Regions from separate parts of the Mesorhizobium sp. B2-8-5 genome, predicted to be linked through region 2. Evidence: predicted binding sites of a transcription regulator. Region 2 holds the regulator's gene; each other region holds the start of a gene.

The links. The regulator LexA, encoded in region 2, represses DNA repair genes until DNA is damaged. The targets are predictions, from matches to a motif close to TGTTCNNNNTGTGTTCNG.
Region 1: a site for LexA is predicted at 5,416-5,433, ahead of dinB (DNA polymerase IV). Genes of this name have one in related genera too.
Region 3: a site for LexA is predicted at 3,696-3,713, ahead of FJ430_RS03525 (DNA recombination protein RmuC). Genes of this name have one in related genera too.

The regions. Positions count from the first base shown of each region.
Region 1 covers NZ_CP083951.1:5,055,122-5,065,398, reverse strand. The annotation lists gene FJ430_RS24985 (sugar ABC transporter substrate-binding protein) at 1-654, shown strand, start outside; gene FJ430_RS24980 (ABC transporter permease) at 733-1,710, shown strand; gene FJ430_RS24975 (ATP-binding cassette domain-containing protein) at 1,714-2,445, shown strand; gene FJ430_RS24970 (SDR family oxidoreductase) at 2,456-3,211, shown strand; gene FJ430_RS24965 (aldose 1-epimerase) at 3,220-4,110, shown strand; gene dinB (DNA polymerase IV) at 4,082-5,341, opposite strand; gene FJ430_RS24955 (cupin domain-containing protein) at 5,616-5,996, opposite strand; gene FJ430_RS24950 (hypothetical protein) at 6,366-6,650, shown strand; gene FJ430_RS24945 (hypothetical protein) at 6,680-6,916, shown strand; gene FJ430_RS24940 (TadE/TadG family type IV pilus assembly protein) at 6,998-8,215, opposite strand; gene FJ430_RS24935 (TadE/TadG family type IV pilus assembly protein) at 8,496-9,746, shown strand; gene FJ430_RS24930 (TadE/TadG family type IV pilus assembly protein) at 9,752-10,192, shown strand; gene FJ430_RS24925 (TadE/TadG family type IV pilus assembly protein) at 10,182-10,277, shown strand, end outside.
Region 2 covers NZ_CP083951.1:4,171,614-4,181,890, forward strand. The annotation lists gene gltA (citrate synthase) at 1-1,186, opposite strand, end outside; gene gltX (glutamate--tRNA ligase) at 1,366-2,790, opposite strand; gene FJ430_RS20285 (ComEC/Rec2 family competence protein) at 2,894-5,350, shown strand; gene lexA (transcriptional repressor LexA) at 5,391-6,125, opposite strand; gene kynU (kynureninase) at 6,576-7,823, shown strand; gene FJ430_RS20300 (alpha/beta hydrolase) at 7,878-8,708, shown strand; gene glp (gephyrin-like molybdotransferase Glp) at 8,772-9,977, opposite strand; gene moaC (cyclic pyranopterin monophosphate synthase MoaC) at 9,977-10,277, opposite strand, start outside.
Region 3 covers NZ_CP083951.1:744,888-755,164, forward strand. The annotation lists gene dapE (succinyl-diaminopimelate desuccinylase) at 1-125, shown strand, start outside; gene FJ430_RS03500 (transporter) at 128-733, shown strand; gene truA (tRNA pseudouridine(38-40) synthase TruA) at 836-1,591, opposite strand; gene FJ430_RS03510 (GNAT family N-acetyltransferase) at 1,615-2,121, opposite strand; gene fmt (methionyl-tRNA formyltransferase) at 2,118-3,053, opposite strand; gene def (peptide deformylase) at 3,112-3,642, opposite strand; gene FJ430_RS03525 (DNA recombination protein RmuC) at 3,746-4,999, shown strand; gene FJ430_RS03530 (GFA family protein) at 5,056-5,460, opposite strand; gene FJ430_RS03535 (cation diffusion facilitator family transporter) at 5,498-6,457, opposite strand; gene FJ430_RS31560 (hypothetical protein) at 6,681-6,806, shown strand; gene sugE (quaternary ammonium compound efflux SMR transporter SugE) at 7,000-7,314, shown strand; gene FJ430_RS03545 (DUF6481 family protein) at 7,432-7,860, opposite strand; gene FJ430_RS03550 (LLM class flavin-dependent oxidoreductase) at 8,092-9,153, shown strand; gene FJ430_RS03555 (AI-2E family transporter) at 9,594-10,277, shown strand, end outside.

The DNA of each region.
Region 1 (10,277 bases), 880 kb from region 2:
GGCGTGCTGGTGATCGCCGTCAATGTCGACGACACCGAGGGCACCAAGGGCAATGCCCGGCAGGCCTTCGTCGGCCAGGGTTTCAAGCCGGCCGGCTATTCGCTCGCCAAGGCGATTTCCGAGAGCTTCCCGAAGGATGGCCCGATCAAGGTGCTGGTCGGCATTTCGGCGCCCGGCCAGAATTGGTCGGAAAGCCGCGGCGCCGGCATCATGCAGTTCCTCGATGAGTACAAGGCCGCGCATAAAGACCGTGACGTGTCCTGGGAGCGCATCGACAGCGGCACCGATCTCGCCATCACCTCCGACCGCGTCGGCGCCTATCTGAACGCCCATCCCGACACCACGGCCTATTTCGACACCGGCTTCTGGTGCGCCGGCGTAGCGCGCGTGCTGGCCGATCGCGGCGTGGCGCCCGGCAAGGTGCTGCTCGGCGGCTTCGACCTCGTTCCGGAAGTGCTGCAGCAGATGCAGAAGGGCTATGTCCAGGCGCTGGTCGACCAGCAGCCCTACATGCAGGGCTTCATGCCGGTGATGGAGGCCTATCTGAACAAGAAGATCGGCCTTGCTCCGTCGGATATCGACACCGGCCAGGGCATCGTGCGGCCGAAGCAAGCCGACAGCATCATGGCGCTGTCCGCCCAGGGACTGAGATAAGCTCTCCAACAGCGAGACCCGCATCGGCGGCGCCAGCCGTCGCCGATGCGTCTTAATCCCGAATCCCGGAGCCTTTCGTTGAAGCGCCTGTTCAAGACCTATCTCGAAAAACCGGAGCTGGCCGGACTGATCCTTCTGGTGCTGCTCATCGTCCTGTTCCAGGTGCGCTCGCACGGCGTGTTCCTGAACGCCGACAATCTGCGCGGCATCCTCGGCATCCTGCCGGAGGCCGGCCTCGTCGCCATCGGCGTCACCATCCTGATGATCAGCGGCGAGTTCGACCTCTCGGTCGGGTCGGTGTTCGCGCTGATGCCGATGTCGATGGCGGTGCTGATGGTGCATGGCTGGCCGTTCCCGCTGGCGCTGCTCGCCGGACTGCTGGTCGCGGCGGCGATCGGCTTCATCAACGGCTACATCACCATCCGCTTCGCCATCCCCAGCTTCATCACCACGCTCGGCATGCTGTTCATGGCGCGCTCGCTGACGGTCGTGGTCTCCGGCGGTTTCCCGCCGCTCTTACCCGCCGACCTGCCCAACTGGTTGTTCACCTCCTTCGTCGGGCCGGGCAATATGTTCCGCATGTCCTTCCTGTGGTTCGTTGCGGTCGCGGTGCTGACCTCGCTGATGCTGTCGCGCACCAATTTCGGCAACTGGATCAAGGCCACCGGCGGCTTCCTGCCGGCCGCCGCCTCGATGGGCATCCCGACCGCCAGGGTCAAGATCGTCTGCTTCATGCTGTGCTCGGTGCTTTCCGGCTTCGCCGGCATGCTGCAGGTGCTGCGGCTGGGCTCGCCGCTGCCCTCGATCGGCGAGGGGATGGAGCTGCAGGCGGTCGCCGCCGCGGTCATCGGCGGCGCCTCGCTCACTGGCGGCATCGGCACCGTGATGGGCGGCATCATCGGCACGACGCTGATCCGCGTCATCGACAACGGGCTTGTGCTCAGCCACGTCGACGCCAACTGGTTCAAGTTCGCCATCGGCTTCCTCACCATCTTCGCCGTCGTCGCCAATGCCTGGATGCGAAAACGCGCCAAGGCGATCAAGATGGAGGGCTGAGCCGTGGGCGACGCGATCATCTCGGTGCGCGACCTGCACAAATGGTATTCCGGCGTGCATGCGCTGAAGGGCGTCTCGCTCGACTTCAAGCGCGGCGAGGCGCTCGGCCTTGTCGGCGACAACGGCGCCGGCAAGTCCACGCTGATCAACATCCTGTCCGGCGTCCACCGCGCCGACCAGGGCGAAATCCAGGTCGAGGGTAGGGCGGTCAGCATCGCCACGCCGCGCGACGCCATGGATCTCGGCATCGAGACCATCTACCAGTACAACTCCATGGTCCCCACCATGTCGATCGCCAGGAACCTGTTCATCGGCCGCGAGCCGACCCGCTTCTCGATCCTCGGCGTCGGCATCCTCGACCAGAAGAAGATGGCAGAGGAAAGCATCTGCGCCATCGCCAATGTCGACCTGCATTTGCGCTCGCCGGAGGCCCTGGTTGGCGAGCTCTCCGGCGGCCAGCGCCAGGGCGTCGCCATCGCGCGCGCCATGCATTTCAAGTCGAAGGTGATGATCCTCGACGAGCCGACCAACCATCTCTCGGTCAAGGAGACAAACAAGGTGATCGGCTTCGTGCGCGGCCTGAAGGAGCAGGGGGTGACAGGCGTCTTCATCAGCCACAACATGCATCACGTCTTCGACTGCTGCGACCGCATCGTGGCTATGGCGCGCGGCGAGGTGGTGCTGGACAAGCGTATCGAGGATACCTCGATCGACGAAGTCCATTCCGTGCTGTGAGGAATAGGCGATGAAGGCGCTCGTTGGTCGTAAGGTGCTTCTGACGGGCGGGCTGGGCTCGCTCGGCCGGGCCCAGGCGGTGGCACTGGCGCGAGCCGGCGCGCGCGTGCTGTTGCTCGACCGCCCTGATGCCACGGGCGCGGCGGAGATAGCCGCTGGGTTGGCCGGCGAGGCCGCAGGCGACATTGCCTTCATAGGCTGCGATCTCAACCGGCTGGCCGAGGCGGAAGCGGCGGTTGCCGCGCTTGCGGCGAAGGAAGGCGGCATCGACATCCTGATCAACAACGCGGCGCTGATCATCAACCGGCCGTTCGAGGAATTCTCGCTCGCCGAGTATGAGGACCAGATCCGCGTCAACTCTTCGGCCGCCTTCGCGCTGGCGCGGGCCTGCGCTCCAGGCATGAAGGCCAAGGGCCACGGCAAGATCGTCAACTTCTGCTCGATCACGCTCAACGGCCGCTGGGACGGCTACGTCCCCTATGTCGCGTCGAAAGGCGCCATGCTCGGCCTCACCAAATCGCTGGCGCGCGAGCTTGGGCCGCATGGCATCAGGGTGAACGCCGTATCGCCGGGCGCGGTGGTCTCGGAGGCGGAAGAGCGCGTCTTCGGCGATCGGCTGAAGGAATACAATGACTGGATTCTCGCGAACCAGAGCCTGAAGAAGCGCATCGAGCCGGGCAACGTCGCCGATCTCGTGCTGTTCCTCGTCTCGCCTGCCTCCGACATGATCAGCGGCCAGAACATCGCCGTCGACGGCGGCTGGTGAGGGCTGGCATGGTTGAGCTTCGCGATGGCCGCGCGCGGCTCGTGCTCGCGCCCGACAAGGGTGGCGCGATCGCCCGTTATGATGCGCTTGTCGGCAGTGCGCGGGTTCCGCTTTTGCGGGCAGGGGACGACACCGGCACGTCCGGTTGCCAACTCCTCGTGCCGTGGTCGAACCGCATCTCCGGCGGCGGCTTCACCTTCGACGGCCGCTTCCATGCCATCGGGCCGAATGTGCCCGGTGAAGCCTTGCCGATCCACGGCGACGGTTTCCAGAAGTCCTGGCGGCTTGCCCGCCATACCGACACCGAGGCCGAGCTGATGCTCGATGACGGCGCGATCGGTCCTTACCGCTACGCGGCCTCCGTTGTGTACTCGCTACACGACGGCGCTCTCGAGGCCCACCTTACGGTGGAGAACAGTGCCGGCATGCGCTTGCCCTATGGCCTCGGTTTCCATCCCTGGTTTCCGCGCGGCGCCAGGACCACGCTGAAGGCGAAGGCAGGGCGGGTTTGGCTGGAGGATGAGCGCCATTTGCCAACAGGCGTCGCGCCGCTTGCTGAGCATCCGTGGTGGGATTTCTCGCGGCTCTCGCTTTTGCCGGCGGGTTGGGTAAACAACGCCTTTGTCGGCTGGGATCGTCGCGCTACCATCGTCCAGCCGGCGCAGGGGATTGTGCTTGAGCTGGCAGCCTCGCCGGAGCTGGACGTGTTCATCCTCTATTCCCCGTCGCATGATGCCGGCTTCTTCTGCTTCGAGCCGGTGTCGCACCCGGTCGATGCGCATCATGGCCAGGGGCTGACGGTGCTCGATGATGGGGCGACGATGAGTGTGACGATGCGGCTGGATTGGGTGGAGCTGGGCGCAGGCCCCTTTACAACTCCTTCTCCGCCAGTTCCCTGAACCCGTCCGGCACCGAGCGCGCGCCTTCCAGCGCCACCGTGCCGTAGCCGACGGCCTCCTTGCCGAAGCGCTGCCGGATCTTGTCGATGGCGCGGTCTGCGCCGAAGCGCGCGAGACCTTTTCGGCTGCCGGGCCTGAGCTTCTCGTCCGCCAGGCCGAGCGGCAATTCGAGCTGCAGCTCGGCATGCTCCTCCAGATGCGAGACCGAGATGGCGAGCAGCGAGATGTCGCGCTCGCCCGGATGGGCGACCAGCACACCGCGCACCAGCTCCTCGGCGATCTCGGCCAGCATCGCGGTCGCCTGGATCGGCTGTTCGAGCGTAATCGAGCGGCTCACCGCGCGCATGTCGGCGAAGCGCACGCGCACCGTGACCGTGCGCCCCGGCCGGTCCTTGGCGCGCAAGCGGCTGGCTACGCGGTCGGCCAGATGCAGCAGCGTCGGCACGAAGGCGCGCGCCAGCGCCGGCTTCCTGCCCAGCGCCGATTGCGCGCCGGCCGAATGCGCGCGCCGATGCGTCTCGAGCTTGCGCGGGTCGCGGTTCCAGGCAAGCGCGGCAAGCTTCTGGCCGGCGGCATGGCCGATCAGCCGCTCCAGCGCCCCGCTATGCGTGCGCGCCAATTGCCCGATCGTCTCGACGCCGATTTCCGCGAGCCTGGCCTTGGTCGCGGGGCCGACGCCCCACATCAGCGTGACGGGCAAATCGTGCAGGAAGGCGAGCTCGGTGCCGGGCTCGACCACCACCAATCCGTCTGGCTTGGCGACCTGCGAGGCGATCTTGGCGAGATGTTTTGTCCGCGCCACGCCGATCGAGATCGGCAGGCCGAGCTCGGTCTTCACCCGCGCGCGGATTTTTCGCGCGATCTCTTGCGGAGGGCCAAACAGATGCGTGCAGCCGGCGACATCGGCAAAGGCCTCGTCGATCGAGATGCGTTCGACCACCGGCGTGAAATCGTCGAGCACCTTGATCGCCGCATCGCCGAGACGCTGGTACTCGGAAAAATGGCCGCCGACGAAAATGAGCCGCGGGCAGAGCTCGCGCGCCTTGCGGCCGGACATGCCGCCGCGCACGCCGAAGACCTTGGCCTCATAGGAAGCCGCCAGCACCACGCCGCCGCCGACGGCGATCGGCTTGCCGCGCAATGACGGATCGAGCAACTGCTCGACGGAGGCGTAGAAGGCATCGAGATCGGCATGCAGGATGGTGGCGGCAGCGGCGTCCTTAGCGAGCATCCTGCGCTCCCGTCTGCAGCGCCCGCTTTGCCGCGGTGCAGTATTAGATTTCTCTGTTGGAAAAGGCTGATTTAGGGAACATAAAGAGAACAAAAGCAGTCTAGTGTCAAGGCCCCTATGAGCCTGCTTTCTGTGTCTTCATACAAATGAATGAGCCTGCCTCATTCATTCGAACGAGGCAGCGATCGCACCTGCGAAGGGATCAAGGTGACGTCGCCTTGATCCCGCAGCTTGGCTGGTGCAGCTTCGTAGCCGCCCATCGGCTGGATCCGGCCTATGCTGGTTTGGCGTATTGCTCGGCGCTCAGCACCTCGATGCACTGGAAGGGCTGATTGCCTTCCACCCAGGCGTCATGGCCCGGCGGGATGGTATAGGACGTGCCGGCCTCGAAGGTCTTTTGCGTGCCGTCGGTCATGCGCACGGTGATCGATCCGGACACGACGTAGCCGACATGCGAGACCTGGCAGCTGTCGGTCTTGACCACCGGCTTCACGCATTCGGACCATTTCCAGCCCGGCTGCATGTTCATTCGCGCCAGGGAATAACCCGGCAGCCGGACGATTTCGACGCGCGTCTTGGCGGGCGCGCGGACCTCGTCGGGAGTGTTGTGCGATTTGGATTCGAGTTTTGTAACCTGCATTGCAGCTTCGGCCATGGTATCCCTCCATGCGTGAAGCGGCGCCTGACGTTGCGATCGTCGGCGACCGCGACGTTATTTATAAGCCTTACTATGAGTTATTGCTAATGTAATCGGAGCGACCGCGAGCTCGGCCGGGCGCTTGGCGCGTCGTCGTGGAAGACGGATATGCCAAGCCCTCGGGCGACGGTCCGGGGCCATGCTCAGACCGAAGTCTCATCCATCGAACGCAGAGGCCCGAGGCGCCGATTTCCGGGAAACAACAACGGCCCCATTTCATTGGCTAGCAAGCCGCCGGACAAAGTCCCTTCATCGGCGGTTGACGATGGGTGCCCGCCATTCCTGCGATATGGCGGGCATTCCTTTCGCCCTGGAAACTCTCTTGGAGTGCTGGCCGTGCAACCCGGCAACGTGATCGCGAACCTGTTTGCCGCGCTGCTTTTGGCGGGATTGATCGGCGGCGTCTTCCTCCTCTTCGGCAGGCCGCTCTGGCCACAACGCCATGCCCAGATGGTGGTCCTTCTTCCGATCGACACGATGGCCACCAGATCGGTGCGCAAGGCCTGTGCCGAGCCATGCCTGCCTGCTCGCTTCGATCTCAAGCTTGCGCCAGTCAGGCCATCCGCCGAACGCAGGCGAGGGAACCAGTCCGCGCCTCGTACCGTTGATTGAGCGAAGGGATGGCGCAGGCGGAGGCCGCCATGCATAATTTCGAACTCATCGATCTTTTGTGCGTCATCGACGCATGTGCGAGCGACCTGTCTGCCGGGCGCCTGGTGCCGATGTCGAAGGCCGTCGAGGAATTTCGCGTCCTGACCGGCGATTTCGTCTCGTCGGATGCGGATGCGGCCAACGCCTTGACGCAGGTCGCGCTCGAGCGGGGCTGCGCGGTGCTCTTCGACGAGCAGGCGGGCGCGGATATCATAGGCGAGTTGTGATCTTCCCTAGAAGCAATTCCAAGAAAGGCGCGAGCGGTTTTCCGTCCGGAATTGCGTTCAAAGGGATGACGAGATTGGCGTTCATTTCGCCAGGGTGATCATCCGTCCCGCATACATAGCGCGGTTCCCAAGCTCGGCCGTGCAATCCGATTTAACGGCGGAACTCCCCGTCATTGCGACAGTGTCGCCGACCAGCCGCAGGCAACTGCCCTCGGCGTTCATGTCCGAATTTCCGGCATAGGTGATGGCAGCGTCCGGGGCGTAGATGAAACCGCTCACCACCGAGCCGGATCCGCCGTTCAGCGTCAGCGCCTGGGTGTTGCCGCGCGCCTGGTAGATTGTGATGCCGGCGTAGGGGCCGCTGGCCGGCGGCGACAGGTTCACCTGCTCGTTGGCGTTGATGATGAACTGCGAGTTCTCCATCAGGAAGATCGTCACGCCCTGGCCGCTCAGGCTGCCGTTGCCGCCTGGCTTTATGGTGACGTTGCGCATGATGTAGGTGCCCGGATTGAGGGTAATATTTCCCGACAGCGTCTTGTCGCAGTAGGTACCCGGCGAAAGCGTTATTGTCTTGCCGTTCGGCACGGGCAGGCAGAGCGTGTAGGGAGGCGGAACGACGTCGGCCAGCGGATCGAACGAGGCATACTGGTTTTCCTGCGGCGCGCCGCAGGAAAGGGTGGCGCTGGGCGGCGTCAACCCTTGCGTGCCGCCGACTGTCGAGACGCAGCCAGCGCTGACGATCGCCGAGCCACCCCGGCTGACGGCGTCGGCGGCGTCCGAATTGGCCGCGATCACGCAACCGCTCATCGCCACATTGGTGGAGCCCTGCAGGCTGACCGCACCGTCGGCATTCTGATCGAGCGCGAGCACGCAGGCCTGCGCGCCGGGCTTGATCTTGACCGAGGCGGAGCGCGTCGCCGGCCAGGCCGGCATGCCGGGGACGAAGGCCGGTCGGCTGATGCTCGACGAAACCGAAATGAAGTAGGCGCTCGGATCGCCGCTGGCCCCGGCCTGGAAGGCGGCGACGCTGCCCGTATATTCCTGCGCGTCGGCGGTGCTCATATTGGCCGCGAAGAAGGTCTGGCCGAGTTGCTGCACGTCGCTCGCCGACATGCGCGCCTGGTATTTCGTACCGATTGCAAGGTCGGCCGCGTCAAGCGAATTCTGCAACTGCGCGGCGTCGTCGCTGGTGCCGATCAGGTTGATGGACCCTGCCAGGGCAAGCATCAGCGGCACCATGGCCACCGCGGTCGCGACCGCGAAGTTGCCGCGCCTCGAAGCCCAGAAACGTGCAAACATGGAAGTCCGCCCTCGTCGTATATGCGAAAGTGATAGGCACGCTGTCTCTACGGGCGATTTCCAAAAAAGATAAAATGCAGAAAGTGCTAAAATATATGGTTTTACTAATGGTTACATCTTAAGTCTGAGCGTTTCTGGGCCTTAAGTCTTAGTGTGCGCGGCGCAAGGCGGGGTGGCAGCCGGATGCAGTCCTAACAGCGCAAGTCGAGCGAAATAATTAGGCATTCGTTCATATGATAATGATGACGTAACGGCTGGGATAGCTTGGGTGCGCTCGGCCATGGCCTTTTCAGGTCGGTTCATCAGAAATCTTTTTTCTGGACTGGTCTCTCGACGCTTTTGCGAAGGCAAGGGCGGCAATGTCGCGACCATCTTCGCGCTGACCCTGCCGGTCGTCATCGGCGGCGCCGGGCTCGGCGTCGAGACCTCCTATTGGTACTATTCGAGCCTGAAGCTGCAGGCGATCGCCGACGCGGCCGCCTATGCCGGCGCGTTGGAAAAGATCGCGGGGTCCGACACCGCCACCATCACCGCCGCCGCCACGACATCGGCCGCCTCGAACGGGCTGGGCGGCGGCACCATCGTCGTCAACACCCCGCCGGCGTCCGGGCCGAACACGGCCAAGAAGGCGGTCGAGGTGATCCTCAACCAGAACCTCGACCGCATGTTCACCTCCATCTTCACGCAGACCAAGGTGCCGGAGCAGGCGAGGGCGGTGGCACTGATCACCGATGCCTCCAAAGCTTGCGACATAGCTCTCAGTCTCACGGCTTCGCAGGCGTTGCTCTTCTCCGGCAACACCAACGCGAAGAAAATCGGCTGCGTTGACATGGCGAATTCGAACGCCTCCGACGCAATCAAGATCCAGGGCTCGGCGGCTGTCCAGACCGACTGTCTGATCACCGTCGGCGGCATGGTGCTGAACAATCCGCCAACGATGGTTTGCAAGTCTCCGATCACCCAAGCCCTGCCAGCGGCCGACCCGTTCGCCAGCTTGCCGGCTCCCGCGACCTCAAACCCATGCCAGAAGATCAACGGCAACAAGACGACGCAAACGATCCAGCCCGGGACCTACTGCAGCGGCATGAACCTCAACGGCAATATCACGCTTTCCCCCGGTGTCTACGTCGTCCAGGGCGACTTGAAGATCAATGCGGGTGCCGTCATCCAAGGCAGCGACGTCACGATCTTCATGGCCGGCAGCAACACCGTCAGCATGAACGGCAACGCCACCGTGACGCTGGCCGCCCCGACCACGGGCACCTATTCCGGCGTGCTGTTCTACGGCGACCGGACAGGGACGGCGGCGCAAAGCACTTTCAACGGCAACGCGACTTCGCTTTTGACCGGCGCAATCTATTTTCCCAGGCAGCAGGTCAATTACCTTGGCAATTTCTCGGGTAAGAACGGCTGCACCCAGGTTGTTGCCGACACCATTCAGTGGTCGGGCAACTCGACCATCAACCAGGACTGCTCGAGCCTCGGGATGAAGGACATCCCGGCCACCCAGTCGGTTGCGGTGGTCGAGTAGCGGCCATGCGGCTACGGGCAATCCGCTTCGGCAGGGACCGCGCCGGCATCGCCGCGGTGGAGCTCGCGCTGGTGATGCCGGTGCTGTGCGCCGCTCTTCTGGGCGTCTTGGACGGCTGGTCCTACGTCACCAGCTCGCTGGCGATGCGGGCAGGGGTGAAGACGGCCGCCAACCTTGTCATGGCAGGCGGCACCGACGACAGCGCCACCCAGGCCGCGGCGCTGGCGAGCTGGGAACACAAACCGGACGATGCGGCGATCGCGGTGAGCCGTGCCTACAAATGCGGAACGACCGTGGTCACCTCGACCACCATCTGCAGCGGGCCGAAAGTGCCCTCGGTCTTCGTCCAGATCCAGGCGTCGGGCACCTGGAAGCCGCCTTTCATCTTCGGCGTCTTCCCGCGCGACACGTCGATCGGTCATCTGCAGGTGGTCCGTGTCCGCTAAGCAAAGACGTCAAGCATTTGTCGGCGACATCTCGGGTGGCGCCGGTCTCGAGTTCGCGCTGGTTGCGCCCTTCCTCATCATGCTG
Region 2 (10,277 bases):
CGGTGAACATGGTGGTGGGGAATCCCAACGCCTTTAGCGTGATGCCGGAGTAGAAGTCGACATTCGGGTAGAGCTTCTTTTCGATGAAGTAGGCGTCGGTCAGCGCGATCTTTTCCAACTCCATGGCGATGTCGAGCAACGGATCGTCCTTGATGCCGAGTTCGCCCAGCACCTCATGCGCCGTCTTCTGCATGATCTTGGCGCGCGGATCGTAGTTCTTGTAGACGCGATGGCCAAAACCCATCAGCCGGAACGGATCGTTCTTGTCCTTGGCGCGGGCGATGAATTCCGGGATGTGGTCGACATGGCCGATCTCGCCCAGCATGTTGAGCGCTGCTTCGTTGGCCCCGCCATGCGCCGGACCCCACAGGCAGGCAATGCCGGCGGCGATGCAGGCGAACGGGTTGGCGCCCGAGGAGCCGGCGAGGCGGACGGTCGAGGTCGAGGCGTTCTGCTCGTGGTCGGCGTGCAGGATGAAGATGCGCTCCATGGCGCGCGCCAGCACCGGATTGATCTTGTATTCCTCGCACGGCACAGCAAAGCACATGTGCAGGAAGTTGGCGGCGAAGTTCAGCTCGTTCTTCGGGTAAATGAACGGCTGGCCGATGTGGTATTTGTAGGCCATCGCCGCGATCGTCGGCATCTTGGCGATCAGGCGCATCGAGGCGACCATGCGCTGGTAGGGATCCGAGATGTCGGTGGAGTCGTGATAGAAGGCCGATAGCGCGCCGACCACGCCGCACATGACGGCCATCGGATGCGCATCGCGGCGGAAGCCGGTGAAGAAGCGCGACATCTGCTCGTGCACCATCGTGTGGCGCGTCACGCGATAGTCGAAGTCCTCCTTCTGCGCCTTGGTCGGGAGTTCACCGTAGAGCAAGAGGTAGCAGACCTCGAGGAAGTCGCCATGTTCGGCAAGCTGGTCGATCGGATAGCCGCGATGCAGCAGAATGCCGGCGTCGCCGTCGATGAAAGTGATTGCCGACTCGCAGCTTGCCGTGGAGGTGAAGCCGGGGTCGTAGGTGAAGGCGCCGGTCGTGCTGTAGAGCGCGCCGATATCGATCACGTCAGGCCCGGTCGACCCGCTTCGCACCTTGAATTCATGGGTCTTGCCGGCGAGTTCGAGCCTGGCGGTCGACTCATGCGCCTTGCCGCTCGGTTCCAGTTTTGTCGCAGCTTCGCTCATTGCAAACTCCTTTATGTTCCTCATGCCGGCAAGGCAATTCCTGCAAACGACACGTCGAAATCACCGGAATGCGCGAACTTGCCATCGCATTTTAGGAGGTGCGTGCCAGATTGGGCCAAGCCTAATGTTGCACTGCGAAACACACCTTTCAATGCCAATCTTCTTGGGCCAGTTCGCTGCTAATCGATTTGATCTCCAATCCTCGCCAGGCTTTCCTGGCGACCCAACACGGCAAGCACGTCGAACACGCCGGGCGAGGTGCTGCGGCCGGTCAGCGCGGCCCGAAGCGGCTGTGCCACGGCGCCGAGCTTGTGCCCACCGGCCTGCGCAAAGTCGCGGATCGAAGCCTCGGCCGAGGCGGCGCTCCAGTCGCCCTCGACGGCAGACAATGCGCCATGCGCGCCGCGCAGAATCGCGCGCGCATCCGCGTTGAGCAAGCCGGCCGCCTTCTCATCCAGCGGCAACGGCCGCTCGGCGAACAGAAACGCCGCTCCGTCGACCAGCTCGACCAGGGTCTTGGCCCGCTCCTTGAGACCGGGCATGGCGGCAAGCAGTTGCGCCTTGCGCCTGTCGTCGAGCTTTGCCGCGATCGTCGGGCCGCCTTCGAGATAGGGCAAGGTGGCGACGAAGATGTCGAACAGCGCCTGGTCATCCATCTTGCGCATATGGACGCCGTTCAGCGCCTCGAGCTTGGCGAAGTCGAAGCGCGCCGCGCCCTTGTTGACGTCGCCGATGTCGAACCACGCGACCATGTCCTTGACCGACATCACCTCGTCGTCGCCATGGCTCCAGCCGAGCCTGGCCAGATAGTTGAGCAGAGCCTCGGGCAGATAACCCATGGCGCGATAGGCTTCGACACCGAGCGCGCCGTGCCGCTTCGACAGCTTGGCGCCGTCGGCGCCGTGGATCAGCGGGATGTGCGACATCGACGGCACATCCCAGCCCATGGCATCGTAGATCACCGTCTGGCGCGCGGCGTTGGTCAGGTGATCGTCGCCGCGGATGATGTGGGTGACGCCCATGTCGTGATCGTCGACGACGACGGCATGCATGTAGGTCGGGACGCCGTCGGAACGCAGGATGATGAAGTCGTCGAGATCCTTGTTCGGGAAGCGCACCTCGCCCTGCACGCGGTCGTTGACGATCGTCACGCCTTCGGTCGGCGCCTTGATGCGGATCGCACCCTTGACGCCTGCCGGCGCCTCGGAGGGGCCGCGGTCGCGCCACTGGCCGTTGTAGCGCGGCGGCAGACCCTTGGCGCGGGCCGCCTCGCGCATCGCCTCGAGCTCGGCCGGCGTCTCATAGGCGTAATAGGCCTTGCCCATGCGCACGAGCTCCTCGGCCACCTCGCGATGACGCGGCGCGCGCTCGAACTGCGAGACGGCCTTGCCGTCCCAGGAGAGGCCAAGCCAGGTCAGCCCGTCGAGAATGGCGGCGGTGGCAGCTTCGGTGGAGCGCTCGCGATCGGTATCCTCGATGCGCAGCAGCATCGTGCCGCCGGTGTGCCTGGCATAGAGCCAGTTGAACAGCGCCGTACGCGCCCCGCCAATATGCAGGTAGCCTGTGGGCGAGGGGGCAAAGCGGGTGACGACCTTGTCGGACATGGAACTCTCGAGGAAGCACTGAAAAGATGCATGTTTCGCGCGGACTTCCACGCGACCGGCGTTCATGTAGCATAGGCGGTCTGGGGCGCAAGGGGCAGACCCGATGGCTGGACGTGGCCGGGGCGCGGAGGAGGGCGGGGGAACGACAGCTGGCGTCAGCGAACGCCTGATGTTTGCCCATGCCGCGCCCGAAGAGGGAGCGCCGGTTTCGCTTCCGGAGCCGCGGGCACCTACCGAGCTTACGCCACCCGGTGACGGTGCAATACAGCCGGTCTCGCCAACGGCGAGCCTCAGCCGAATCCGCAAACAGCTTGGCCGCGCCTCGCTTCCCGCATTGCTCCGAAGCATCGGCACCGCTGCCGCCACCGAGCTTGACCGCGGCATCGGCTTCCTGCTGGTGCCGGTGTTTTTGGCCGCCGGCGTCATCTATTACTTCACGCTGAGCGCTGAGCCGGATCTCTACAGGCCGCTTGCGGCAGTGGCCCTGATGGCGGTCTGCGCGGCGGCCTCACATTCCCGGCACAGAACGCACCTTGTCTTCATGGCGGCGTTTTTCTGCGCCTTGGGCTTTCTCGCGGCCAAGGTCGAGACCTGGCGGATGGCAACCCCGATGCTGGGTTCGGAAATCCAGACACGGCTGACGGGCCGCCTCGTCACCGCCGAGGCGATGGCCAATGGCCGTGTCCGGCTGACCATCGACTTGATTTCCACGGAACGTCCGAAGCTGCGCTACGCGCCGGACCGCGTCAGGCTTTCGGCGCGCAGGATCCCGCCCGACATGACAGCCGGGTCGATGCTGACCGGCTATGCCAAGCTGTTGCCGCCGACCGGCCCGGTTCGGCCGGACAGCTACGACTTTTCATTCGACAGCTATTTTGCCGGCATTGGCGGCAGCGGCTTTTTCCTGGGTGATCCAAAGCTGATTGCGCCAGCGAAAGCGCCGTTTGGCGCGCGCGTCGCATCGGCAGTGGAAAACGCGCGCGAAGGGATCGCCGATCACATCAGGAGCGCCATCGGCGGATCCGAAGGCGAGATCGCGGCGGCGCTGATCGTCGGCGTTCGTGCCGGCATTCCGGAAGCCATCAACGAGTCGATGCGACGGACCGGCATCTACCACATCATTTCGATCTCCGGCCTGCATATGGCGCTGGTCGCCGGCACGATCATGGTCCTTTTGCGCGGCGCCTTCGCGCTGTTTCCGGATTTCTCGTCGCGCCGGCCGGTGAAGAAATATGCCGCTGCAATCGCGCTGCTCTCGATCGCCGCCTACCTCGTGATCTCCGGCATCGTGGTGGCGGCCGAGCGGAGTTTCATCATGCTGGCCGTGATGCTCGCCGCCGTGCTCTTCGACCGCGCGGCGCTCACCATGCGCAACCTGGCGATCTCGGCCATCGCCGTCATCCTTGTCTCGCCGCACGAAGTTGTCGGCCCGAGCTTCCAGATGTCCTTCGCCGCCACCGCCGCGCTGGTCGGCGCCTATGCCGGTTTTGCCGACTATCGCGCCGGCAAAACGACCGGGCCGCCGGCAAAGCATTCGTTCCTCGGCTTCCTATCGCGAAAACTGGCGATTGGAGTAGGTGGTGCCGCCGTGACGTCGCTCATCGCGGGCAGCGCGACATTGTTGTTTGCGATCTGGCACTTCCAGCGCGTATCGCCGCTCAGCCTGCTGGCCAATCTGTCGGTCATGCCGATCGTCTCACTGATCGTCATGCCGTTCGCCGTGTTGAGCGCGCTGGCCATGCCCTTCGGCTTCGACGGCCCCTTCCTCTTTGTCATGGGCAAAGGCCTGACGGCGATGATCGCCATTTCGGCGTGGATCTCCGAGCGCTCACCAGTCGACGCCGTCGGGCTGATCTCGATCCAGTCGGTGCTGCTGGCGACGGTCGCGCTGGTCATCGCGACGATGGCCACCACCTGGCTGAGGCTTGCCGCCGTACCCTTCGCGCTCGCCGCGCTGCTGGCCATTCCGCATGTCCGCGCCCCGGATGTGCTTGTCTCGGAGGACGCGCATCTGGTGGCGATGCCGATCGGCGGCGGCGAGCTTGCCATCAACCGCACGCGCTCCAACGACTTCACCACGGACAACTGGAAACGGGCGCTGAAAGCCGAGGAAATCGTACCGCCGGAGACGTTCGCTAAAGACGCCCTCGACATCGCCGATCCCGTCGACCTGCCGCCCGGCTCGCCCTTCTACTGCATCGGCGACCTCTGCATCGGCCGGCATCCTTCCGGTGCCATCGTCGCGCTCGCCGAGAACCGCGCCAGCGCCCGGCCTGCTTGCGGTTTCGCCGACCTCATCGTCATCGACGACGCCACGGCCCACAATCCATGCCGCGATCCGCGCGTACTCGTCGTCACCAAGCGGCAGCTGGCACGCGACGGCAGCGCCGCCATCTTCTTTGATCCGCAATCGGCAACCGCGCGGCCAACCGTTCGCTACGCGGTCGAAGAACCGTACCGACCCTGGCACGAGCAGCGGAAATACGCGCGTGAGGCGAGGGGGCTGCCGCCCTATCAACGACCGGAAAAGCCGGCGGTCGCGCCGCAGCCTACAGAATAGATGGCACACAGTTCCGGCGAAGACCGCCGCGCGGTTCTGCTCAGTAACGGCGGATGAGTCCGACGAGCTTACCCTGAACCTTGACCCGGTCCGGTCCGAAGATACGGGTCTCGTACGCCGGGTTGGCGGCCTCGAGCGCGATCGAGGCACCCTTGCGACGAAACCGCTTCAGGGTCGCTTCCTCGTCGTCGACCAGCGCCACCACGATCTCGCCCGGACTTGCCGTATTGGCGTTGCGGATTATGACCGTATCGCCGTCGAAGATACCGGCCTCGATCATCGAGTCGCCCTTGACCTCCAGCGCATAATGCTCGCCGCCCATGATCATGTCCGGCGGCACCGAGATCGAATGCGTCTGGTGCTGGATGGCGTCTATCGGCACGCCAGCGGCGATGCGGCCCATCACCGGAATGGACACGGCCGAAACAGCGTCGTCGTCATTGCTGGGTGTCGGCGTGCGCGAGGGCGCCGCCGGCTTGACCTCGCGGCCAAGATTGCCCTGGCCGCCCTGGATGACGCTCGGCGAAAACTTTCTCGCGGCATTCAGGCCAGGCGCGATCGAGTCGGGCAGCCGCAGCACTTCAAGCGCGCGCGCCCGGTTCGGCAGCCGGCGAATGAAGCCGCGTTCTTCCAGCGCCGTGATCAGCCGATGGATGCCCGATTTGGAGGCGAGGTCGAGCGCTTCCTTCATCTCGTCGAAAGACGGTGGAATCCCGCTCTCCTTGAGGCGTTCATGGATGAACATCAGCAGTTCATGTTGTTTGCGCGTCAGCATGGCGGCCCCCTTGGGTTCTGAAACCGGAATCAGAAAAACAAACCCAGAACAAACACTATCTGTTCCAGTTGTGTTCCGCAACCGTTTAAAGTTTAGTGAATTTGTTGAGGCTTCGGAAACAATGTTGCATCCAAGGGATACCTGACCGGGTCAGGTCGGCGGTGTCATTGATTCCGCTCGATTATGCAGCCCTCCTTAAGCTGAAGCGCGGTCCAACACCATCACAAAGGCGCGGGGCGGGATCGCTTCGGCTCTTGCGCGAACGTGCCTCACCGTGAACGAAACGGACCCAAAATGCCAACTTCGGCAATGGTCGCAATCCTTGGTCTTCGCCGTCTATGGACCAGCTAACATAGCGCAGAAGGTTCTTGCCGTGGCACGGACGGTGGTGAGACAACCGCCCTTGGCCAACCGTGAGAGGCGCCATGCCGAAATGGAGGCGGCAGCATGATGGGGGGAATTCCTGATCTCGCCGAGATCGAGGCGATGGATGCAGCGGATCCGCTGCGCGCCCTGCGCGATCGCTTCGTCCTGCCGGAGGGGGTGATCTACCTCGACGGGAATTCGTTGGGAGCGGCCTCGCATGCCGCATTCGACGAGTTGCGCAAGGCAGCTGCCGAGGAGTGGGCGCATGACCTCATTCGTGCCTGGAACAAGGATGGATGGTTCGACATGCCGGTCGAGCTGGGCGACCAGCTCGGGCGCCTGATCGGCGCGGCGCCGGGCCAGACCGTGGTCTGCGACACCACGTCGATCAACATCTACAAAGTGCTGCACGCGGCGATGGCGATGCGGCCGGACCGAACCGTGATCGTTGCCGAGGGCGACAGTTTTCCGACCGATATCTATATGGCCGAAGGGGTGGCCTGGACCGGAAAGAACACTGTCCTGCGCCTGGCTGGCGTGGACGCGCCGACCATCGAGGAACTGATCGACGGACGCGTGGCGGTGGTGTTGGTCAACCACGTCAATTACAAATCCGGCGAGTTGCGCGACATGGCGGCGCTTACGCGAATGGCGCATGACGCCGGTGCGCTGATCGTATGGGATCTCTGCCACAGCGCGGGCGCCATGCCGGTTGAACTTGACAGGGCAAGCGCCGATTTCGCCGTCGGCTGCACCTATAAATATCTCAATGGCGGGCCGGGTTCTCCTGCCTTTATCTATGCGGCCGAGCGGCATCTTGCCGATGTGCGGCAGCCGCTCAGCGGGTGGTGGAGCCATGCACGGCCATTCGCCTTCGAGCAAGCCTATGCGCCAGGCACCGGCATCCGCCGATTTCTGTGCGGCACGCAGCCGGTCCTGTCGATGCGGACGCTGAAAGGCGCGCTCGACATCTGGAACGGCGTTGACCTGGCGACGGTGCGGAGGAAGAGCATTGCGCTGGCCGATCTGTTCATCGAACTCGTCGAAGCACGGTGCGGCGGTTACGATCTTACGCTGGAAAGCACCCGCGACGGCGCCAAACGCGGCAGCCAGATTTCCTTCATTCACCAGCATGGCTACCAGATCATGCGGGCCCTGATCGAACGCGGCGTGATCGGTGATTTTCGGGCGCCGTCGACCATGCGCTTCGGTTTTACCCCGCTCTATGTCGGCTACAGGGATGTCTGGAATGCCGTCGAAGTGCTCGAAGACATCTTGCGGACCGGCGTCTGGCGAGAAGCCCGCTTCGCGGTCAAGACAACCGTTACCTGACCGCGGCGATGCCAATTAAACTCCGCTCAACATCGACCTGATCGCGGAGGGGCCGTGTTCGAAAACCGTATTGCCGACTGGGACAACGCCTATGCCAACGGCGCGAACATCGCCGGCGGCGACCGCTGGCCCGCGGCTTGGGATCAACCGGCGCAAGCCTTTAGGGAAAAGCTGTTGGCGCAAGGCAGGGCGCGGTTCGATATCGTGTACGGCGAAGCGCCGCGCAACCGGTTCGATCTGTTTCTCCCACCTGCCGCGCCAAAGGGGCTCGTCGTGTTCATCCATGGCGGTTACTGGATGGAATCAGACAAGACCTCCTGGTCGCATCTGGCTGGAGGTGCGGTCGGCCACGGTTTTGCCGTCGCCATGCCCTCTTACACGCTTTGCCCGCAGACCAGGATCAGCGGCATCGTCAACGAGGTTGCGGCAGCGATCGAGAAGGCGGCAGCGATGATCGATGGTCCGCTGGTGCTGACCGGGCACTCGGCCGGCGGACATCTCGTCAGCCGGATGGTGACCGCGGCCTCGCCGCTGTCGTCCGATGTGTCGCGGCGCATACGCCAGGTTGTTTCGATCTCAGGCCTGCACGACCTTCGGCCGCTGATGTTCACCGCACTGAACGAGACCCTGAACATCGACGAGAAGGAAGCGTTGAGCGAAAGCCCGGCTTTGCTGCGGCCTCGGCAGGGAGCCCGCATCACCTGTTGGGTCGGCGGCGGCGAGCGTGCGGAATTCCTGCGCCAGAGCGCGTTGCTCGCCAACATCTGGACCGGGCTCGGCGCCACCACCGGTTCAGTGGTCGAGCCGGACCGGCATCATTTCAATGTCGTCGATGGTCTCGGAGATCCGGATCATCCCCTCACTCGCGCACTGATCGCCGAATAGAGCAATTCGGCGGTGTGAACGGTTTCGGTCGAGAATTGCGTTAAAACGGCGGGATAGACCGGCTCAGCGCAGCATGAGCACGCTGCATTCAGCGCCGGCTTCCGCCGCCGGCGCAAAGGGCTCGCGCACGATCAGGCCGTTGGCGTCGGCGAGCATCCGCAGCATCGAGGAGTCCTGGATGCCGAAAGGCGTCGCGACCAGGGTGCCGGCGTCCTCGCGCACGATGGCGCGCACGTAGTCCTGCCTGAAATCGTTGGCCTGCATCGCGGCGCCCAGCTTGGCCGTTCGCACGTCCTGCCGGTGATCGCGGCCGCCGAGCCTGGCAAGCAGCGGCTTCAAGAAGAGTTGCGAGCAGACGATGCTTGCCACCGGATTGCCGGGCAGGCCGATGCAACGGACATTGCCAAGCCGGCCAAACATCAGCGGTTTGCCGGGGCGCATGGCGATCTTCCAGAAGTCGAGCTTCATGCCTTCGCCGGTCAGCACGTCATGGATCAGGTCGTGGTCGCCGACCGAGGCGCCGCCGAGCGTGACGATGACATCGGCGTTCGCCTCGACCGCTTTCCTGACCAGCGCGGCGATCGCCTCCTGGCGGTCGGCGGCGATGCCGAGATCGAGCGCGCGCGCGCCGACCGACTGGGCGGCGGCAACGACGCCATAGGCGTTGGACGAAATGATCTGGTCGGGGCCGAGCGCGCTGCCTGGCGGCAGCAATTCGTCGCCGGTGGCGATGATCGCAACCAGCGGCCGCCGCACGACGTTCAAGGCGGGGTGGTTGGCCGACGCCGCCAGCGAAAGGGCCGCCGCGTCGAGCGCGCGGCCTTTTTCGAGCAGCAGGTCGCCTTGGCCGAAGTCGAGCCCGCGGCGACGGACATTGCGTCCTTCGGCGGTCGGCTCCGTCACTTCGATCTGGCGGTTGCCAAGGTCGCGGACGTTTTCCTGGATGACGATGGTGTCGGCGCCTTCAGGCAGCGGCGCACCGGTAAAGATGCGCACGGCCTGGCCTTTGCCGACGGTCCCGGAGAAACCGCGCCCGGCGGGCGCCATGCCTATGACCTCGAGTTCAGCCGGCGCTGAAGCGACATCGGCGGATCTTGCAGCATAGCCGTCCATGGCCGAGGCGTTGAACGGCGGCTGCGTGCGTAGCGCCACGACCGGCTCCGCCAGGACCCGTCCAGCCGCTTCGGCGAGCGGAATGCTTTCGCCGGGTAATGGCGCGGCGCCGTCGAGCAGGCGTTCGAGCGCTTCGGCGACCGGAACCAAGGCCATCAGGCATCCACCTTGTAGTCGCCGGACTTGCCGCCTGTCTTCTCGACCAGCCGGATGCCGGAAACCATCATGCCGCGGTCCACCGCCTTGGCCATGTCGTAGATGGTGAGGCAGGCGACCGACGCCGCAGTCAGCGCCTCCATCTCCACGCCGGTCTTGCCGGTGACGCGGGCAAGCGCGGTGACTCTGAGGCCAGGCAGCGTGCGGTCCGGCTCGATCTCGACGGCAATTTTTGTCAGAAGCAGCGGATGGCAGAGCGGGATCAGCTCATGCGTTTTCTTTGCGGCCATGATACCGGCG
Region 3 (10,277 bases), 3.0 Mb from region 2:
AGTTCGGCCTGGTCGGCAAGACCATGCATATGGTGGACGAGCGCGTCGCGCTTGCCGACCTCGAGACGCTGACGCAAATCTACGAACGCTTCATCGAAGACTGGTTCGGACAAGGCCTTTCGTGACCATGCTTTCGGCGGACGAAACCTATGCTTCGCTGGCCGGCGCCTGGCGGCTGATGTTCGGCAAGGCCGACGGCTTGCGCCTGCTCGACCTTTCGGCCGACGGTTTCTGGAATTCCTTCTTCGCCATTGTCGTGGCGGCGCCGGCGCTGATCGTCGGCTGGGTCGGGATAGCCAATGAGATCGGCGATCCGGACGCCTTCGCCGGACGCCTCGGCATGCTGATACGGCTGGCGACCGTCGATATCGGCTCCTGGGTGCTGCCGCTGGTGGCGCTCGCGCTGGTCGCGCCGCGCGCCGGCATCGGCGGCCGCTTCGTCCACTATGTCGTCGCTTCCAACTGGACGTCGGCGATCATCGCCTGGCTGATGCTGCCCTCGGCGCTGCTCAGGCTCTTCCTGCCTTCGACCAGCGACGTGAACAGCCTCGTGTCGCTGTTCCTGTTCGCGCTCTCGATGGTGCTGACATGGCGCATGACCAATGCATCGATCGGCAGGGGCGCCGCCGTGGGCACCACCGTGTTCGTCGGCATGTTCATTGCCTCGCTGCTCGTCCTGTTTGGCTTGCAGGCACTGCTCGGCATCGACATACCGGACGGCACGACGGGCTGATCTTTGCAAACCCTGGCAAAGTCATTTCGCCTGCGGAAATGGCCGAACGGGCGCGCAAGCACCACGAGACCCACTCGCAGAAGAAGCCGTGAAGCGCCGCCCTCAGGCGTCCTCCGGATAATCCACCCCGACGAGAAACAGTCCATCCGGCGGCGCAACCTGGCCGCAGGCGGCGCGGTCGCGCGCTTCGAGCGCCGCCTTGAGATCGGCGGCGCCCCAGGAGCCGTCGCCGACGCGCTTCAGCGAGCCGACCATCGAGCGAACCTGGTTGTGCAGAAAAGAGCGGGCCGAACTGCGCACCTCGATGAAGTGGCCATCGCGGCTGACGTCGAGGCGGTCAAGCGTGCGAACCGCGCTTTCGGCCTGGCACTGGGTGGAGCGGAAGGTGGTGAAATCGTGCCGGCCGAGGAGCACCTTGGCAGCCTCATGCATGGCCTCGGCGTCGAGGCTCTTCGGCACCCACCAGATCTTGCCCTTTTCCAGCGCCGCCGGCGCCCGGCGATTGAGGATGCGATAGAGATAGTGGCGGCCGGTGGCGGAAAAGCGCGCGTCGAAGCCGTCGGCGACCACGGCCGCTTTCAGGACGGCGACGCGCGCGCCGGCCGCCTGCAGATGGGCGTTCACCGCATCGCGCACCTTGTCGCCCGACCACGCTTTGGCCAGGTCGACATGCGCCACCTGGGCAGTGGCGTGCACGCCGGCATCGGTGCGGCCGGCGGCACGTATTCTCACGGCCTCGCCGCAGAACTTTTCGATCGCCTGCTCGATCGCCTGCTGCACCGAGGGCTGGTCGGCCTGATGCTGCCAGCCGGCGAACTGGCTGCCGTCATATTCGATATCGAGCCGAAAACGCGGCATGCCAGCTGTGCTTTCGCCTTAACCTAGGCGGCTAAAGCGGTGAAGGCTGAAGCGTAGACCAGCTTGCCGGTCTCGGGCGAGTCGCCCCAGGCCAGCGCCTGCAGCGCCTCGCCCTGGTACTCGCTTTCGAACTTTCCGGCGCGGGCGTGGGTGTAGCCGAAGCGGCCGTAATAGACCGGATCGCCCAGAACCACGGCCAGCGTCTCGCCGGCTTCCTTGAGCCGCACATGCGCCTCGCGGATCAGCGCGCCGCCGATGCCGGTGCCGTGGAAGGAGGGCTCGACCGCCAGCGGCGCCAGCGCGACAGCGGCGAACTGCTTGGCGCCGTTCTGCACGAAAAGCCGCGAGAAAAGAATATGGCCGACGACCTGGCCGTCTTCCTCGGCAACCAGTTCGACGACGGCATCGCCGCCGGTGACAATCGCGTCGACCAGGCCGGCTTCCGCCTGCTGGCCAAAGGCATGCTCTTCGACGAGGCGGATCGCCTCGCGATCCCGCGGCGTCGCCGCGCGTATCGACATCATGCTCATGTGAGTTTCATTCCTTTTTCGATCTTGGCTCCGCGCAAAAACTCCTGCGCGGCGGCAGGCCTTCCGCCCGCCCGTTGAACTTCGACCAGCCTGACCGCGCCCGACCCGCAGGCGACCGTCAGCCGGTCATCGAGAATTCCTCCCGACTCGCCGACGCCATCCGAGAGCGTCGAGCGAAGCAGTTTCAGCCGCTCCGTGCGGCCGCCAATTTCGACCTCGCACCACGCGCCCGGAAAGGGCGAGAGGCCGCGAATGTGATTGTGGACTTCGCCAGAAGGCCGCGTCCAGTCTACGCGTGTCTCCGATTTATCGATCTTTCGGGCGTAGGTCACCCCTGCCGTCGCCTGTTGGGCAAATGTCAGACAATTTATCCCCAACTGGGCGAGCGCCTCAACCATCAGCGAAGCGCCCTGAACCATCAGCAGGTCGTGCAATTCGCCGGCCGTCATATCGGGTGCGATGGCGACTTTTTCAACCATTGCCACCGGCCCGGTGTCCAAACCTTCTTCCATGCGCATGATCATCATGCCGGTCTCCGCATCGCCGGCCATGATCGCGCGCTGGATGGGAGCAGCACCACGCCAGCGTGGCAAAAGCGAGGCGTGGCCGTTCAGACAGCCCAGCCTCGGCGCGTCCAGAACGGCCTTTGGCAGCAGCAGCCCGTAGGCGACGACCACGGCGACATCGGCCTGCAAGGCTGCGAAAGCCTGCTGCTCGGCCTCGCTTTTCAGCGACGTCGGCGTCCGAACGTCGAGCGCCAGCCGCTCCGCCTCGCGCTGCACCGGCGAGGGCGTCAGCTCCAGCCCGCGCCGGCCGGCGGCGCGCGGCGGCTGGGTGTAGACGGCCGCGATCTCGTGGCCGGCCTCGGCGATGGCGCGCAAGGTCGGCACGGAAAAATCCGGCGTGCCCATGAAGATGACGCGAAGCGGCATGACGTCCTGCGATCCTGTCTCGTGGCAGCTCCAGGTGCTCGCGCGGTCCAGACCGCCCCTACCCTACCATCTTGCCCGGCACCTTGTCCCTGGCGAGCTTCTTGAACTTCCTCACCACCATGTCGCGCTTCAGCTTCGAGATGTGGTCGATGAACAGCACGCCGTTGAGATGGTCGATCTCGTGCTGCAGGCAGGTGGCCATCAGGCCTTCCGCCTGCATCTCCTGCAGCTTGCCGTCGCGGTCGAGATACTTCACCCGCACCGAAGCCGGGCGCTCGACCTCGGCATAATAGTCCGGGATCGACAGGCAGCCTTCCTCATAGACGGAACGCTGGTCGGAACTTTCGAGCACTTCCGGATTGATGAAGACATGCGGCTCCGGCGGCTCGCCTTCCTTGGCGAGGTCGATGACCAGCAGCCGCCGCGGCTCGCCGACCTGGATCGCCGCAAGGCCGATGCCCGGCGCGTCATACATGGTGTCAAGCATGTCGTCGGCGAGCTTGCGCAAATCGGCATCGACGCGCTCGACCGGCTCGGAAACCTGGCGCAGGACGGGATCGGGAAGGATGATGAGAGGCTTGATCGACATGGCGTCTCACCTAAGACCTCGCTTGAAAAGCGTCAACCGGGGCATCTTTGGCTTGTTCACGTTTTGATCTGTGCCAGGCGGCCGAATCGGTTATGCTGGCCAAATGAACGACATGACCTCCATGCTTTCCGAGCCCATCGCGCGGCTTGGCGCCACGACCATCACGCTTGGCCAGGCGCTGGCTTTCGGCGCAATCCTCCTGCTTGCGCTGTTCGTGGCGCTCGTGGTCGCCTTGTGGCGCGCGGCCGGGGCGCGCGCGGTGGCGGCCGCCGAAGCCGCCGACCATGCCCGCGATGCCGAGGCGAGAATGGCCGACATTATGCAGGCGCAGGCCGAGATGCAGGGGCGCATGGGCGCGATCGCCGAAGTTTTTGGGGCGAGGCAGGCCGAGCTCACCCAGTCGCTCGGACAACGGCTCGACGCCATGACCGGGCGTCTCGGCCAGACCATGGCCGAGCAGACCAAGTCGACGCATGAGAGCCTGGCCAAGCTGCAGGAACGGCTGGCGGTGATCGACACCGCGCAGGGCAACATCCAGTCCTTGGCCGGCCAGGTCGTGCAGTTGCAGGCAATCCTCTCCAACAAGCAGACGCGCGGCGCCTTCGGCCAGTCGCGGATGGAGGCGATCGTCGCCGACGGCCTGCCGCACGGCGCCTACGAATTCCAGGCCAGTCTGAGCAATGGCAGCCGGCCCGACTGCCTGGTGCGGATGCCGAACGGCGCGCCGATGCTGGCCGTCGACGCCAAGTTCCCGCTCGAAGCCTGGAACGCCATCCGGGCCGCCGAGGGCGCCGACATGCAGAAGGCGGCGGCGCAGGCTTTTCGGCGCGACATCGAGATACATATCCGCGATATCGCCGAAAAATACCTGATCCAGGGCGAGACGCAGGACACCGCCTTCATGTTCGTGCCGTCGGAATCGGTGTTCGCCGAAATCCATGAGAACTTCGAGGCGGTGGTGCAGAAGGCGCACCGCGCCCGCGTCGTCATCGTCTCGCCCTCGCTGCTGATGCTGTCGATCCAGGTCATCCAGTCGATCCTGAAGGACGCCCGCATGCGCGAGCAGGCGCATCTGATCCAGGGCGAGGTCATCCGGCTGATGGAGGACGTGGCGCGGGTCGACGAGCGGGTGCGCCGGCTGCAGACGCATTTCGGCCAGGCGACCAAGGACATCGACGACATCCTGGTCTCGACGTCGAAAGTGACCAAGCGCGGCCAGAAGATCGAGGCGCTGGAGTTTGCCGAGGGCGAGGCCGAGCCGCCGCGCAACGGGCCGGCCAAGGTCGAGGCCGGGGCGCGCGTGGCCGATTCAAAGACGGGTCAGCTCAGGCTGCGCGTCGTCGAAGGCGACGAGTAGTCGCGGAAGATTCGGCCAATCGCCAAGGCTCGCGCCAGCTGGCCGATCCGATAGCGCTATTGCTCTTCCGTCGTCGCCATGCCCTCGAATTCCGGAAGCCAGCGCAGGGCCGACCGGTGCCATTTCTGCTGTCTGGGAACCAAGTCCTGACGCTGCCGCGCGGTCCCGACCCTGATCCCATAAACCTTCGGACCATCGCCGACCGACGTTGCATAAAGATGCGAGCCGCAGTCGGCACAAAAAGCCTGGGCGCGCCTGGCGCCGCTTGCCACGACCTTGATGTAGATCTTCGGCGCGCCCCTGGTGATCCGGTAGTCGCTTTCCGGCGCCGGAACGGTCACCCGAAAGGCCGTGCCGGTCAGCTGCTGGCAGTCGGTGCAGTGGCAGATCGAGGTCTTTTGCGGATCGACTTCCGCCTCATAGGCGATCGCGCCGCAGTGGCATCCGCCGTCGATTTTCATTGCCTTTTCTCCCTAGAAAAACTTCGCCGCCTCAAGCCTAACTCTCGTCCGAAGCCTCGGCGATGGCCTCGCGCCGCTGCTCCCATGTGCCAGTCGTTTGCGGCTTGACGAAGAGCCTGGATATCTGCGGCATTTCCTGCTTCAGCGTTGCCTCCAGGCGCTCGACGCAGGCCTCGATCTCGGGCGCGGTGAGATGATCCTCGAATTCGATGCTCAAACCCGCGACGATTTCCTCCGGCCCGATATGGACGCTCAGGATTCCGTTCGCCCGCTGGACCGCCGGATCCTCCTGGACGATCGCCAGCACCTTCTTCTGCACTTCGGACGAGGCAGGTTCACCGAGCAGCAGGCCCTTGCTCTCGCGCGCCAGGAAGATGGCCGTGGCGCCGAGGATGATGGCGATGCCGATCGAGCCGACGCCATCGAGCTCGGGGACTTCCAGAAGTTCGGCCGACAGGATGCCGGCGAAGGCGACGATAAGGCCAAGCAGCGCGGCGCTGTCCTCGAACAGCACCGTGTAGACGCTCGGATCCTTGCTCGACTGCACAGCCTGCAGCCAGCCTTGCTTACCCTTCTGCTGCCGGAACTCCTTCAGCGCCACCAGCCATGAGCTGCCCTCGAAGACGAAGGAGAGAGCAAGCACGATGTAGTTGACCTTGGCATTGACGACCGGTTCGGGCGCCATGATGTGGATAACGCCCTCATAGAAGGAAACGCCGGCGCCGAGCGCGAACACCAGAAGCGCCACGATGAAGCTCCAGAAATAGAGCTCGCGTCCGTGGCCGAGCGGGTGGGTGCGGTCGGGCGGTCGCGCGGCGCGGTGCATGCCATAGAGCAGGAGCCCGCCATTGCCGGTGTCGACCAGTGAATGCACGCCCTCCGACAGCATGGAGGACGAACCGGTGAAGAACGCCGCCGCGAATTTGGTCAGCGCGATCGCCAAATTGCCGGCGAGCGCGGCATAGATCACTCGTCTTGACCCGCTATGTCCTGCCATTCGATCTCCCGGCGCGCCCGAGCATTGATGCCCGCCCAGGCGAAACTCCACAGACAATGCGCCAGGCAGTCCGAAGTTCAAGCCACCATAGCGCGCTCGAGCCAGCATGGCGTCGGGAAACCGGTTGACATCCGGCTGGACGGCTTCGCAAGCGAGGCGGGGCCTCTTGCGGTCCGGCATTTCTCTTGTTTCACTTGCACGTCCACAATCGGAGGAGCGAATCATGGCTAAAGGTGCGATGAAGGCGGGCAAGGAAGCCCGCAAGCCGAAGAAGGACGCCAAGAAGCCCGCTGCGGCCCCGGCTCCGAAGGCGCCGCCGGTCAAGGCGATGCGCATAAAGGAAAAGTAAGCGGCCGAAATTCGGTCGATCCGGCTCAATGCAGACTTTGAACCGGCGGCATGACAGTGCTGCCGGTGTTTTGTTGATCGGGAAACAGGCCACCCCATATCAAGGGCGAGGACGACCTCGCTTCCCCGAAAACCGGCCGGGACGACCCGCCACCAGGCATCTCAAGCGATGCCGGAATGACGGAGTGTCTTCGATGTCCTGGATTCTTCTTTTCTTCGCCGGCCTGTTCGAGATCGGCTGGGCGATCGGCCTCAAATATACCGACGGCTTCTCGAAGCCGCTGCCGACCCTTCTCACCATTGCCTCGATGATCGTCAGCCTCGGCCTGCTCGGGCTGGCGCTGAAGACCCTGCCCGTCGGCACGGCCTACGCGGTGTGGACCGGCATCGGCACCGTCGGCACGGCGCTGCTCGGCATCTGGCTGCTCGGCGAGCCCGCGACGATTGTCCGGCTCGCCTGTATCGGCCTGATCGTCTGCGGCATCGTCGGGCTGAAACTGGTCGCCTAAAAGCGCGTCGCGTCGAAACGGATTCACGCGATGCGCTTTAAATTAGCCCGTTATCCGCAGCACAAACGCGTTCAGGGCCGCTTTCGGCGACCCTGAGCCATTTTTCCTGGAATTGCTCTAGCGGGCGGAGAAGCCCGGAGGCGTGCGGCCGACGCGTGCCTTGCGAGCGGCGTAGCGTGCGTCACGCTTGGCCTTGCGCGCGGCCTCATCGGCAAGTTCGAAAGCGATGCGCTCGGAGTCCTCGGCCTCGCGGCGCTTGGCCTCTTCGGCCGCCGCAGCTTCCGCCGCAAGACGCGCCGCTTCAGCAATCGCCTCGCGCTCGGCCTTCTGGGCCGCTTCGCGCGCCAGCTTTTCCTGCTTCAGCCTTGCCTTTTCCGCCTCGCGGATGGCGCGGGCCTCAAGGATAGCCTTGCGTTCGGCCTGGCGAGCCAGCACTGTCGGATCATCCGCCGCCGGTTTTGCCTTGAAGCGCTCGAGCAGCGCCTTCTTTGCCTCGTTCGCGGCATTGCGCCGCTCGAAAATGTCTTTTTCCCTGTAGATAGCCAAGTGCACTTCCCTGCAGTCTATTCGCGACGCTTACATACGCGTGAAAGCGGCAAGTTCAAGCGCCAAAACGGTATACCAGCCATGAAAAATCCGGGCTTGTTGCCGAAGGGATACGGCTCGGCAGCGCGCGATGCACTGTTCACAGATCGCACCTCTGGCGGGCAGAACGGTAGATGGCTACCTCTAGTGCCGACAAGCAACACCCATATGAACACTTCAGGATAAAACCAGATGGAACTCGGTCTCTACACTTTCGCCGATGTCAGCCCGGAGCCGGGTGTCGGCGCGATCGGCCCGCATGAGCGGCTGCGCAACCTCATCGAGGAAATCGAGATGGCCGACCAGGTCGGCCTCGACGTGTTCGGCCTCGGCGAGCATCACCGCCCCGACTATGCCGCCTCGGCTCCGGTCGTGGCGCTGGCCGCGGCGGCCGAGCGCACGAAGCGCATCCGCCTGACCAGCGCGGTCACGGTGCTTTCCTCCGACGATCCGGTGCGCGTCTTCCAGCAATTCGCGACGCTCGACCTTCTGTCCGGCGGCCGCGCCGAGATCATGGCCGGGCGCGGCTCCTTCATCGAATCCTTCCCGCTGTTCGGCTACAATCTCGAGGACTATGACGAGCTCTTCGCCGAGAAGCTCGACCTGTTGCTCGCCATCCGCGACCAGGTGACAGTGACGTGGCAGGGCAAGCTGCGCGCGCCGATCAACGGCCGCGGCGTCTATCCGCGACCGTTGCAGGAAAAACTGCCGGTCTGGATCGCCATTGGCGGCACGCCGCAATCCGCCGCCCGCGCCGGCGTGCTCGGCCTGCCGCTGGCCCTGGCCATCATCGGCGGCGAGCCGGCGCGTTTCGCGCCGCTGTTCGATATCTATCGCGAGGCGGCGCGGCGCGCCGGCACCGACCCCGCAACGCTTGCCACCAGCATAAACGTGCACGGCTTCATCGCCGAGACGACCGAACAGGCGGCCGACGATTTCTACGGACCGCAGGCCGAAGTAATGAACCGCATCGGCCGCGAGCGCGGCTGGGGCCCAACCTCGCGCGCCCATTTCGACCAGGCGCGCGGACCCAACGGCGCGCTCTTCGTCGGCAATCCTGAAACTGTGGCGGAAAAGATCGTCGCCCAGCACAAGATCTTCGGCAACGACCGCTTCCTGCTGCAGATGGCGATCGGCACCATGCCGCATGCCAAGATCATGAAGGCGATCGAGCTCTACGGCACCAGGGTGGCGCCGATCGTGCGCAAGGAGACGGCGAAGGCCGCGCCCGCCATCTTGGCGCCCGTCGCCTGAGCGGCAGTCGAAGCCGGTCTCCAGATGCTAGAGCAACTCCAGGAAAAGTGTGAGCGGTTTTCCGTCCGGAATTGCGTAGAAACAAAGAGATAGAGCGGTTCGCCGTTTCCGTGAAACGGTGAAACGCGCTAGGCCTCTGGATGCCCGGCGCCGACGGCCATTTCGGCATGGAGCGTCTCGGTTGTCTCATCGGCCGGGAACATGCACTCGACACGCGGTTCCTGGGCGGCGACGGTTTGCGGCTCGATCTGTCGTCGCGAAAGCCTGCCCCGTATTAGGCCAGGCCGGCGCGGCGGCTCAATTACACGTCATGTAATAGCGCGACCGCATGAGCGATGCCGGGGAAAGCCGGCTCATGGAACCTTGCCCGGAACTCCCGCGTTTCGCGCAGAAGCCTGCCATGCATTCATTGTTTGGGTGACGGGCTGCAAGGGGAACCGATGAAAACCGAACCGATTGCTTCGGGCGCGAGCGTTGCCGAAAGCCCTGATCCGCGTGCCAACGCCCGGGCGGACATGCGCTTGACGCGGTCGCTGGTGATCGGGATTTTCATTCTGCTGACGATCGCAGCGCTCTACTTCGCCCGTGACTTCTTCATGCCGGTGATCCTCGCCTTCCTGCTGGCGCTGACGCTGACGCCGATCGTGCGCTTCCTGCGCAAGCACGGCGTACCGGAGGTGGTTTCGGCGACGCTGCTGGTGCTGCTTTCCATCTTTGTTTTCGTCGTCGCGGGCTATCTGCTCAGCGGTCCGGTCATCGACCTCATCAACAACTCCTATTCGATCGGCCAGCAGCTCACCGAGCGGCTGGCACCGTTCAAGCGGCCGCTCGAACGGGTGATGGATCTCGCGCATCAGCTCGAAGCGCTGACCGAGACTTCGCAGGAGCCAGGCGTGCAGCGGGTCGCGGTGGCGCCTTCCGGCGTTCTGTCCACGGCGGCCAGCAATATCCTGGAAGCCGGCACCTCGATCACCATCGTCTTCGTGCTGTCGCTGTTCCTGCTCGCCTCGGGCACGCTGTTCTACGAGAAGATCGTGCAGTCCTTCACCAGCATGACCCAGAAGAAGCGGGCGCTGCGCGTGGTCTATGACGTCGAGCACGAAATCTCGCACTATCTGCTTACC